One region of the Pseudoalteromonas sp. NSLLW218 genome, then DNA from elsewhere that is predicted to be linked to it. Evidence: predicted binding sites of a transcription regulator. Region 1 holds the regulator's gene; the other holds the start of a gene.

Region 1 (5,663 bases):
CATCAATGCCGATAAGCTAATATCGTCAAGTTCAAGCTCTACACCTAGCTCTCGAGCTAAAATAAGTAGTTTACGCTGCATATCTCGCCCAGATAAATCTTCGCGAGGGTCTGGCTCTGTGAATCCCATTTTCTGAGCTTCTAGTACCAACTCAGAAAATGGCCTAATTCCATCATATTTACTGCATAACCACGAAAGCGTGCCTGAGAAAACACCTTCTATACGTGTTATTTTATCGCCACTATTTTGCAAATCAGCCAAAGCAAAGTTAATAGGTAAGCCAGCGCCTACACTGGTGTTATATCGCCAATGTAAATTACGTTCTAAAATATTACTACGAAGTGCTTTATACCAAGTAGTAGATGCTGTTCCAGCGTATTTATTAGCACTAATTAAATGACAGTCTCTATCTACAAAGTCTGGATATAACAAGCTAAATTGTTCACTTGCGGTAATATCAATTAAAATTTTATGCTCGTAATCGAGCTCATTTATAGCATTCAGTAAATCTGCAGATTGATAGCTATTAGCCTCATGCTGCCATTGAGTTTTCCATTGCTGCGTATTAATACCACTTGCATTAAACAGCATTTTTTTAGAGCGAATTAGACCGACTAATTTAATACTAAAGTCATCCGATAAGCGCTCAAATTGTGCCGATAACTGTTTAATAAAAACGTCGCCAACGTTACCAAGCCCCGCAACTATAATTGCGATTTCTTGGCCTTTATTAATTAGCTTATCGTGTAAGGCACTTTGTATATCACTATCTATAAATTGATCGGTAAGCAATAAAGTATAGCCAGTATCTTGATGGACAAAACGAGGTTTTATGCTGTGGAGTTTTAATAAGTCTAACGCTTGTAGGCATGATGTATTAACGTCTTGCTCAGGCGCTACAATTGCGCAGCCATTTAAATTTGACTCGCTAATATTTGCTCTACCCGCAAAGTAATTAATAACCAGATAAGTTTGTGCTGCTGGCACTACCAGATACACTTCACCATTATGGTTAAAGTGATGAAGGCTATGCTGAATAAGCTGACTAACACTTGCAACCTCTCCTTCACTTAACCCTTCAACCATTAATAGGTCAACATTTTGCAACGTGGTTATAAAACGTTTTTTCTTCGCTGAACCTTCTTTTACTATATCTGTTGGACTTGCTTGCACATCAAAACTACTGCGAACAGCTAGCTTAATATCTGTGTTTTTAAGTGGCGATAGTGTTTTTGCATGTAATACAGGATTACCTAAACGAGCCAATAAATTAGCTTGTCCACGGCAAATTTTGCCGTATTTAATCGCTTTTTGCACTTTACGTGGATCAGTACTAAACACTCCTTGCGTATCAGTCCAAATACATACCTGCTTAGCATTACAGTAATTTGCTAGTAGTGTTGCGCTGTAGTCACTACCATTTCGGCCAAGCGTTACAGTCTCACCATTGATATCTGCGGCTATAAACCCAGTAACAACATTTATTTTATTAGGAAAAATTAACTGCCCACATTTCTGCGCATTTTGCGCATGCATTAATTCACCATCATTCAAGGTAAAAAGAGTGCGGGCATCTTGAGCACATGCCTCAATATTTAGCTGCTGTAAATAAATGGCGAGTAAGCGTGCTGACCACAATTCGCCATGTGCAAGTAACGCAGCCTCTTTTAGCTGCTCAGCTTGAGCAAGTTCTGCAATATCAGTAAGTTCGGTATTTAGTGTTTTAAGTGCACTTCGTTTTAAATCAGCTTCTAATAGCTGCTCTATTAAGTCTCTTTGGTGATTATTTAACTGTAGTAAAATATCAGCTACCGCTTGATTGTCTTGCTTTTGATAGCTTTGCCAAAGTAATACTAGCGTATCGGTTGTCTTACCCGCAGCCGATACCACCACACAGTCACCCGGTTGAGTATGTGTAATTATTATTTTGGCAACGCTTTGGTATCGCTCACTTGAGCTTAAACTCGAGCCACCAAATTTATGTATACAATTAACCATATTTATACCAATTCGCTTAATTAAGTAGTCTATTTTGAGTTTAGTTGTTCTCGGCAACTGCTCCTGCATTGCTCTACCTCCTGCATCCATGCAGTCGTATATCAGAAATTTTTAACGAAGTTAGCGCCAGCTTTAATCCCTCAAATTGATTAGGTATTATTGCGGATTGGTATTGCTTACCAAAGCGCCGGACGGGCTGCACTTAATTTAACGTTACCACCAGAAGTGCCTGCACCTTTGCCTACACGGCCAACATTTTTATTTTGTCCTGGTTTTACAAGTTCAAACACTCGCTCAAAATCAGCAACTAAATCGTATATATCTTCAATACCTACCGAAATACGAATAAGCGTATCGCCCACACCCGCTTCTAAACGTGCTGTTGCGTCCATACCTGCGTGCGTCATAGTTGCAGGGTGACAAATTAAGCTCTCTACGCCACCTAGTGACTCAGCTAAACTAAAGGTTTTAAGGCTAGTTAAAAATGCCGCTGCGTCGTTTATATCGCCTTTAATATCAAAACTAACCATGCCACCAAAGCCAAGTTGCTGTGCTTTAGCAAGTTCATGTTGAGGATGTGACTCAAGACCTGGGTAGTAAACTTGGCTTACATATTCAGAGTTTTCAAGATACTTAGCTATTGCCAGTGCATTTTCTTGATGCTGTCTTAGGCGCACATTTAAAGTACGTAAACCACGAAGCGTTAAATAGCTATCAAAAGGCGCCCCCGTAATACCAATGTTATTAGCCCACCAAGCAAGCTCATCGCCTAACTCTTGTGTTGCGGCAATAACAGCGCCGCCTACTACATCTGAGTGTCCGTTAATATATTTAGTGGTTGAATGCACCACAATATCTACACCAAACTTAATAGGGTTTTGTAAAGCAGGCGACAAAAACGTGTTATCTGCTGCAACCAAAGCCCCGCATTGCTTAGCCACATCAGTAACCGCTTTAATATCTGTTAAACGAAGTACTGGGTTACTTGGGGTTTCTATCCAAATAAGCTTAGGTTTAATTACTAAAATTTGTTGAAGGCTTTCTTCTTTTGTTAAATCTAATATTTCGAGCTTTAGTAGTCCGCGTTTTTGTAAAGATGTAAATAAACGATAGCTGCCACCATAACAATCATGTGGAATTACTAACGTATCGTCACTATTAAGTAGCTGAGTAGCTAAATGCACGGCAGCCATGCCTGTAGCTGTAATTATGCCACGAGCGCCACCTTCAAGCTTAGCAAGCGTCTCAGCTAAAATATCACGATTAGGATTACCGCTACGACCATAATCATACTCACGCTTAGTATCAAAGTCGGCAAACGAATAAGTAGTCGATAAATAAATTGGCGGTACCACCGCACCATGATGTTTATCAGCATCAACGCCGTTACGTACAGCAATGGTTGCTTTGTTTTTTTCGCTCATATTCGTCACCTGATTAATTTGGATGTTTAGACGTCCAAAAGAGTAAGTTATCCGTTTTGATAAGTCAAAGTATTTTAAAGCTCTAGATGGCTATAAGTAGAAGGAGCCTCTGCGAATAACACATTTTAGCTCACAAAAGTGTGCCTATCTTTACACTCACAATAGGCTTATTAAGATAGATCGGTATCTATTATTTGACTATCTTTTTTAAATCGATAGAATTTCACGCATATTTACACGCTTTTTATACCGTGTGAGAAATTAATAATCTGAGGCAACGATACATCTTATGGCTAAATGGAATGGTGAGTATATTCACCCATACGCAGAACACGGTAAAAAATCAGAGCAAGTTAAAAAGATCACCGTTTCGATCCCGCTAAATGTATTAAAGGTATTAACTGACGAACGTACACGTCGTCAAATCAATAACCTTCGCCATGCTACAAATAGTGAATTGCTATGTGAGGCATTTTTGCATGCTTTTACTGGCCAACCTTTACCAAATGACGATGACTTACGTAAAGATAACGCCGAAAAAGTGCCAGAAGAAGTTAAAAAAATAATGCAAGAAATGGGTCTAGAAGTACCCGTTTTAAACGAAGAATAAATATTACAAAGACAAAAAAACCTCAGTAATTACTGAGGTTTTTTTATGTCTAAATTTTATTGCATAGCTCTACTGTATAGATTTACTGCATATAATTTTCTGGCAAATCAATTTGCGCAACACCTGACTCAACAGCAGCTAGGGCAACAGCTCTTGCTATACGCGGCAGTAAACGAGGGTCCATTGGTTTTGGAATAATATACTGTGCACCAAACTCTAATTTATCTACGCCTGCTGCTTTTAAAACTTCTGCAGGTACAGGCTCTTTAGCAATACTACGGATAGCCTCAACTGCAGCAATTTTCATTTCATCGTTAATAGCGCTTGCACGCACATCAAGCGCACCACGGAAAATAAACGGGAAACATAAAACATTGTTAACCTGATTAGGGTAATCAGAGCGCCCTGTTGCCATAATTAAATCGTTACGTGCGCCGTGCGCAAGTGCAGGATCAATCTCAGGATCTGGGTTTGAACATGCAAACACAACTGGTTTTTCAGCCATTAGCTTTAAATCTTCAGCCGCTAATAAGTTAGGGCCAGAAACACCTACAAACACATCAGCATCTGCAATTACATCTTGCAATGTACGCTTATCTGTATTGTTAGCAAAAAGCTGTTTATATTCATTTAAATCATCGCGGCGGGTATGAATAACACCTTTGCGGTCAAGCATATAAATGTGTTCGCGCAGTGCTCCGCACTTAATCAACAGCTCCATACACGCAACAGCGGCAGCGCCAGCCCCTAAACATACAATAATTGCATCTTCAATTGACTTACCTTGTACTTCTAACGCATTTAACATGCCCGCAGCCGTTACAATCGCAGTTCCGTGTTGATCATCATGAAAAACAGGAATGCTACAACGCTCTATTAATGCTTTTTCAATTTCAAAACACTCTGGTGCTTTAATATCTTCAAGGTTAATACCACCGAATGTATCGGCAATATTGGCAACCGTATTAATAAAGTCTTCTGTCGTACGGTGCTTAACTTCAATATCAATTGAATCAAGGCCAGCGAAACGTTTGAACAATAACGCTTTACCTTCCATTACAGGTTTAGACGCTAAAGGGCCTAAATTACCAAGTCCGAGAATTGCAGTACCATTAGTGATAACCGCAACCATATTACCTTTACCGGTATATTTATATGCATTTGCAGGATCTGCAGCAATTTCACGTACAGGTTCGGCAACGCCAGGGCTATAAGCTAGGGCTAAGTCTTGAACTGTTTCAGCAGGCTTTGTTAGCTCAATGCTAATTTTACCAGGTACGGGGTGTGAGTGATAATGTAGTGCTTGTTCACGAAAGTCAGACATAACGCGATGGTATCCTGCAATTTAAGTTAAAGTGAGAGGTGGAGTCTTGGGGTACGATACCCTTATTATTTTTAAATTCCAAGCAATATCAGGTCTATCCTGTTATATGCTATATCCTTTAATTTTAAGAGGTTTTTCAGTAACTTTGCAGGATTATATAAACATTTAATAAATAAAAATTCACCTAAAAAGTAAGTTTTAAGGTGCTTTTATGCCTAGTGAAATATTAAAAAAATGTATGTATAAAGTATCACCATAAACTTAAATAACAGCCTACTACTCTACTTTAAAAACAGATAAGCCCACG
Region 2 (5,663 bases), 390 kb from region 1:
GACTTGCGACCATTTGCGGCACAAAGTTAATTAAAAAGTTACGCGTTGCTTCAAAGTCATCTTCGCTCATACCATTTTTAATTAGCTTATCTAGCTCAAACAAGGCTGTACGTGTTGCAAAGTGCGCATCGTTATTAGAGCGAAGTGGGCGTAACCACACTTGAAAAATTTGCTCAGAGCGCCCTAGGTTTGCATCAGGCTTGGTTTGAAACATACCACGTGGAAAATATTCAATGTATGCGTAATCGCCGTAGTTCATGCCGCGAGTTTCACGAATGCGCTCATATAAAAAGCTGTTAGAACTACGGTGCTCACCAAAGTACGAACGCACAAGCCAAAGGGCTGTCCAGTCTTCGCTACTTCTTATTGTATCAATAGGAAAACCAAACGATACCGCAGTCGATTGTGCCGATTTTTCTACAATCGTTGCATGATGACCTTTAAGCACTGGCGCATCAGGAATACTTATACGGCTTTGCTCACCTTTTGGTAGCGTTGCAAAATCGCTCATCATTTTAGCTTTAAGTTTTACAGGCACAGCCCCAATTAAGCCAACCGTGAGTTTTGATTGCGTAAGCTCGCTGTTATAAAACGCTTTAACATCATCCAGCGTCAACGCTTCTAAATCCGAAATATCACCGTAGTTGTAACTTTCATAAGGGTGATTTTTGTAAAGCGCACTGTATAGCACTTCTTTGCCTAGCTCTTCATCGTTAGATGCTTTTAAGCCTGACTTAATGCCGTCGATCATTTCTTTTTTAAGGCGCTTAAAATCGTCATATCTAAAACCTGGATTTAGTAATTGATCGCTCACAAGTGTATACCACTGCGCCGCATTATCTTTATGAATACGCCCTTGAAACGACAGCATTTCTTTATCTATTTGGTAGCCAAAGCTACCCGCAAGCGGATAAAGTGCTTTTTGAATATCTTTATAGCTCGTCGCCTCTGAGCCACCTTGTGCAAGCATAGCCGCAGTTAACGCAGCAACACCTTTTTTACCTTGTGGGTCGGCAGCCGCACCAGTATTGAATAAAAAGTTAACATCAATTAATGGCGAGCTATTCGTTTTATCAAGCACTTTAAATACAGGTGCCGCAGGTGCTTGTTCAAGCTTTGCAGTAAGCGTATTTAAATCAACTTCTTGCTTAAAACCTGGGGCTTTATCAAGTGCCGACATTGTTAATGTGGTACGTGCGTTATCAGTAAAGTATTTATTAGCAACGGCTTTAATATCTGCGCTGGTAATATCATCTGCCGATTTATATAGCTGGTTTATAACCTCAGGATCGCGCTCAAAATGCATGTAGCTGGCAAGGGTTGATGCAATCGCTTGCGATGAGTCTAAGCCATTAATAAAGCTGTATTTAAGGTTCGATTTTAAATCACTCAACTTTTGCTCATCAACAAGCTCAGTGCGTGCTTTTGCATAAGTTCGGTTAATCGCATCGCGTGCAGTGGCTAAATCGTCTGCGTTTTCTACTTTAACAAATACGTGTAATAAACCCGGATCTTTAGTCTCTGGGTTATAGGTAAACATTTGGCTGGCAATTTGTTTGTCGACCACTAGCTCTTGATATAGATCTGAATTATTTGAAAAATAAAGCTGTGAAATTAAATCAAGTGCCGCTCTGTCCTTTTTAGCAGGCTCCCACGCAGCGCCTTTGTACGATACAAGTAACCAATGCCCTGGTAGTGCTTCATCTTGCTGGTGCAAATATTTTGGTGCTTGTTGAACAGGCTCTGCTGTAATGTCAGCAACATAGTTACCTTTTTTCCAGCTTCCCCAATGCTTTTTAACCATTGCCATTGTTGCTTGTGGGTCTACATCGCCCACGATGACAAGTGACACATATTCAGGCTTATAAAACTTAGCAAAAAATTCTTTCCCGTACGCCATTTGATCAGGCATGGCTTCTATGTCTTTAAAAAAGCCCATAGTGGTGTGTTTATACGTGTGCTTATCAAAGGCTTCTTCGCGTACAGCACTTAATAATTTACGAATTGGGCTCGCGTTGTTTTTTAAGTACTCACCTTTTACCGTTTGTGCTTCGGTTCTAAATTGCTCTTTGGTGTAGGTTAAGTTTTGAAAAATATCAGCTTCAAGCTCAAGTACTTTATCAAGATGCTGCTTTGAAAAGTTTAAATGGTAATTTGTGTAATCGTTTGTTGTATAAGCGCGGTTATCAACACCTGAATTTTTTAATATGTCTGAATATACGTCTTCAGGGTATTTTTGTGAGCCTTTAAACATCATGTGTTCAAAAAAGTGAGCAAAACCTGTTTTGCCCTCTTCAACTTCGTTACGCGATCCAACCGATACCGGAATTTGCAGCGACACTACATCAGGGTAATCGGTTTTAACAACCATGACACGTAAGCCGTTTTCTAGCTCTTCAATTAAATAATCTTGCGAAAAAACACGATCATCAGCTTTATTTACTTGTTCTTGTTGTGCTGTTGTTTGCGTGCTTTGGTTTTGTTGCATGGCGCAACCCGTTAACGCCAGCGATACCGCTAAGCTAGTTGCTAATAATTTAAATTTCATTGTTGTCCCTTTTTAAATTGAGCAAATTTGTTGTTAGATTTAACTCTTTAATTATGCCCCAAAGCCAATAAATATAAGAGCCCCAAGGGAATTTATTATGTAAACAACTGTGTCATTTATAAATAATGGGAACAATTGTGTATGAATAAAAGTCATGTTAGTTGAAAAATTTTCACTAAATAAATCTATCTAGACGTCTAAATGGCTGCTATATTAAATCCATCAAAACGCACTTGGCTGGAATGAGGATTATGGCTTTATCATTAAAAGAGAAAATAGAGGACACCAATCAAGGTGTTTATCTTATTGGTACTACCCCGCCTAAAATAGGCACCGATAAAGCGCAATTAAAAACTATTGCAGAAAAGCTATTAGGTCGCTTACACGAAATTGAATACGACGGCGTAATAATTTACGACATTCAAGACGAAAGCAGTCGAACTAATCAAGCGCGCCCGTTTGCGTTTAAACAAACCGTTGATCCGCGTGAATACAGCCATTTACTACGTGATTTATCTGCACAAGATGTAATTACTTATAAAAGTGTGGCGCAGCGTGGCGTAGGCGAATTTAAAGATTGGCTAAGTGAAACTAAAAACGACTACGATTTACAAAATGTAGTTTTAGTAGGGAGCCCGTCATCGGTAGGCGATATAAAGCTAAGCCTGCCAGATGCGTATAAAGCATTAGCTGAGCAATCAGATGATTTCTTTTTAGGGGGCGTTACGATTGCCGAGCGCCATTCAAGTAAACGAAATGAGCACGAACGATTAATAGAAAAAACAGCACAAGGTTGTCAGTTTTTTATATCGCAAGCTGTTTACGACGCACAAGCGACTATAGAGCTAATTACTAGCTACGCACGTACATGTAAAGCACAAGGGATTACACCACAACGTATTATATTAACGTTTACCCCGTGCGGCGGCGAAAAAACCTTAGAATTTATGCAATGGTTGGGTATCTCAGTGCCAGAGGCAACTAAATGGCGCATGCTTGATGCAGACAATACATTAAGCGAATCCGTCCGTATTTGCCGCGAGAACCTCGACTTAATACTTAAAAGCTGTGCACATTTAGACGTGCCGCTGGGCTTAAATATTGAAAGCTTAACAAACCGTAAAGAAGAAATTGATGCATCAATAAACTTATACCGTTTATTAAAAGCCATTATGGAATTGAACCTTGCGGAAAAGCTAATTGCTTAGAGCTTGAGCCTAAACTAATTCACACCCTTCTTGGCAAGCCTAGTGGCTTGCTTTTTTATGTCCGTTCTTTGAGAAATGAATTAATAAATACAAGTAAAGATTTGCAGCTTAAGCTATTTATTAAAGCTATTTTTGGTTATTACTCTCAAGCCTTTTTAAGGCAAACCCCATAGAGGAGCACATAACACCAAAAATTATTCCCTCATTAGATATAAATCTAATGTTAGGGAACGTTTCAAATAAGCTTATTATTGCTAAGGAAAAAATAAAACCTATCGCAGAAAAACTAGCCAAGTTTGTGTGGCATGAGTCATAACGAACTTCCTTTTATTATTGTTCTTTTTTAGCTAGCTTATACGCTTGTTTATTTTTATACATTGCCTGGTCTGCATCATTTAATAGCGTTTCAAAAGGCTGCTTTTGTTTGTTAGTAAAGCTATAACCTATGCTGAGCGATAAATCGCACACGTTTACTTTAAGTAAGGCTTTTGAATACTCGGTCGAAATTTTATTCATAATATAGTTAATTTTACTTTTATCGCTTACTTGCATTACTGCAACAAACTCATCGCCACCTAAACGCCCTACTATATCGGCATCTCTTAAATGCGTTTTTAGCGTATCTGCCAATATAATCAATGCTTTGTCACCCACTTCATGTCCGCAAGTGTCGTTTAATTTTTTAAAGTCGTTTATATCAATAAACAAACAACACACGTCAAAACCTAAACGTAGCGCTAAGTTAAGCTTTTGCTGAGCTAGTAAGTTAAGTGCTCGGCGATTATAAATATTAGTTAATGAGTCTAACATGGCTATTTCACGCATTTGCTCATAGCTATAAACAAGCGCTAAGTCGTCTTCAATCAAATCGCGTAGCTGTTCTATGAGTTCAAAGTATTCATCGGTATAGCTTGTTATTTTAGTGTCTTTTAAACATAACGTGCCAAACACTTCGCCTTCAGGCCAATGAATGGGTAAACCTAGGTAGGATTCAACACCGTCTTCAACGACTTCTGACAGGGTATTCCATGTATCGTTATTACTTGCATCATTAACATATAATGTATTGTTAGTTTCAGCTACGTGGCGACAAAACAGAGGAGTTTGAGGAGGGAGTATAGGGTTGGTCTCAAAGTTAGATCCACCCTCGTTACTTCTAATAACAACGCGATAGCCTTTGCTTGTTGCCTGAACTATATAACCAGACGGGGCTGAAAAAAGCCCCGTTATAAGATCAATTGTTTTTTGCCATTTATGCAAAGATATTTGGCCATCAATACCAGAAAATGCCCATTGATCAATTTCAAACATTGCTTTACCTCGGCTGCTTAGTAGCTCCAGTATAGGCAAAAAAGCAAAGTAAAAGCTATTATTTACGACGTCTACTTGGCTCTCTTTTACCAGTGATGCGTTTTTTATCGCGATCTTTTCGCGACTTATTGGTGTTTTTACGATTGTCTTTTGGCTTTTTATTAGGATCTGGCTCGTAACCTTCTAACCACTGCGGCGTTAGACGAGTATCGAGTAATACTTCAATTTCTTCTAGCAGCCATTGCTCATCAAGACTTACCAGCGACATAGCAAGTCCTTGTTCACCTGCACGACCTGTACGGCCAATACGGTGCACGTAATCCTCGGCAATGTAAGGTAGTTCAAAGTTAATTACGTATCTAAGTGTTGAAATATCTAAACCACGCGCAGCTACATCGGTTGCAACAAGTACGCGTGTAATACCTTCTTTAAAGTTTTGTAGTGCGCGGTCGCGCGCGCCTTGTGATTTGTCGCCATGGATTGATTCGGTTTTTAAACCGTCTTTACACATTTCTTTAGCGAGCTGATCAGCCATTTGTTTTGTGCGAGTAAAAATAAGCACTTGTCGCCAGTTTTTCATGCCAATCATGTGCGAT

The links. Region 1 encodes MetJ, which represses methionine synthesis genes. Its sites were predicted from a motif close to TAGACGTCTAGACGTCTA; they were not measured.
Region 2: a site for MetJ is predicted at 2,739-2,756, ahead of I6E80_RS02150 (methylenetetrahydrofolate reductase). Genes of this name have one in related genera too.

Annotation. Positions count from the first base shown of each region.
Region 1 is NZ_JADYWO010000001.1:72,343-78,005, reverse strand. Features, by position in the region: gene metL (bifunctional aspartate kinase/homoserine dehydrogenase II) at 1-1,998, opposite strand, end outside; gene metB (cystathionine gamma-synthase) at 2,175-3,422, opposite strand; gene metJ (met regulon transcriptional regulator MetJ) at 3,712-4,032, shown strand; gene I6E80_RS00300 (malic enzyme-like NAD(P)-binding protein) at 4,115-5,356, opposite strand.
Region 2 is NZ_JADYWO010000001.1:466,980-472,642, reverse strand. Features, by position in the region: gene I6E80_RS02155 (pitrilysin family protein) at 1-2,548, opposite strand, end outside; gene I6E80_RS02150 (methylenetetrahydrofolate reductase) at 2,800-3,756, shown strand; gene I6E80_RS02145 (sensor domain-containing diguanylate cyclase) at 4,087-5,067, opposite strand; gene I6E80_RS02140 (DEAD/DEAH box helicase) at 5,126-5,663, opposite strand, start outside.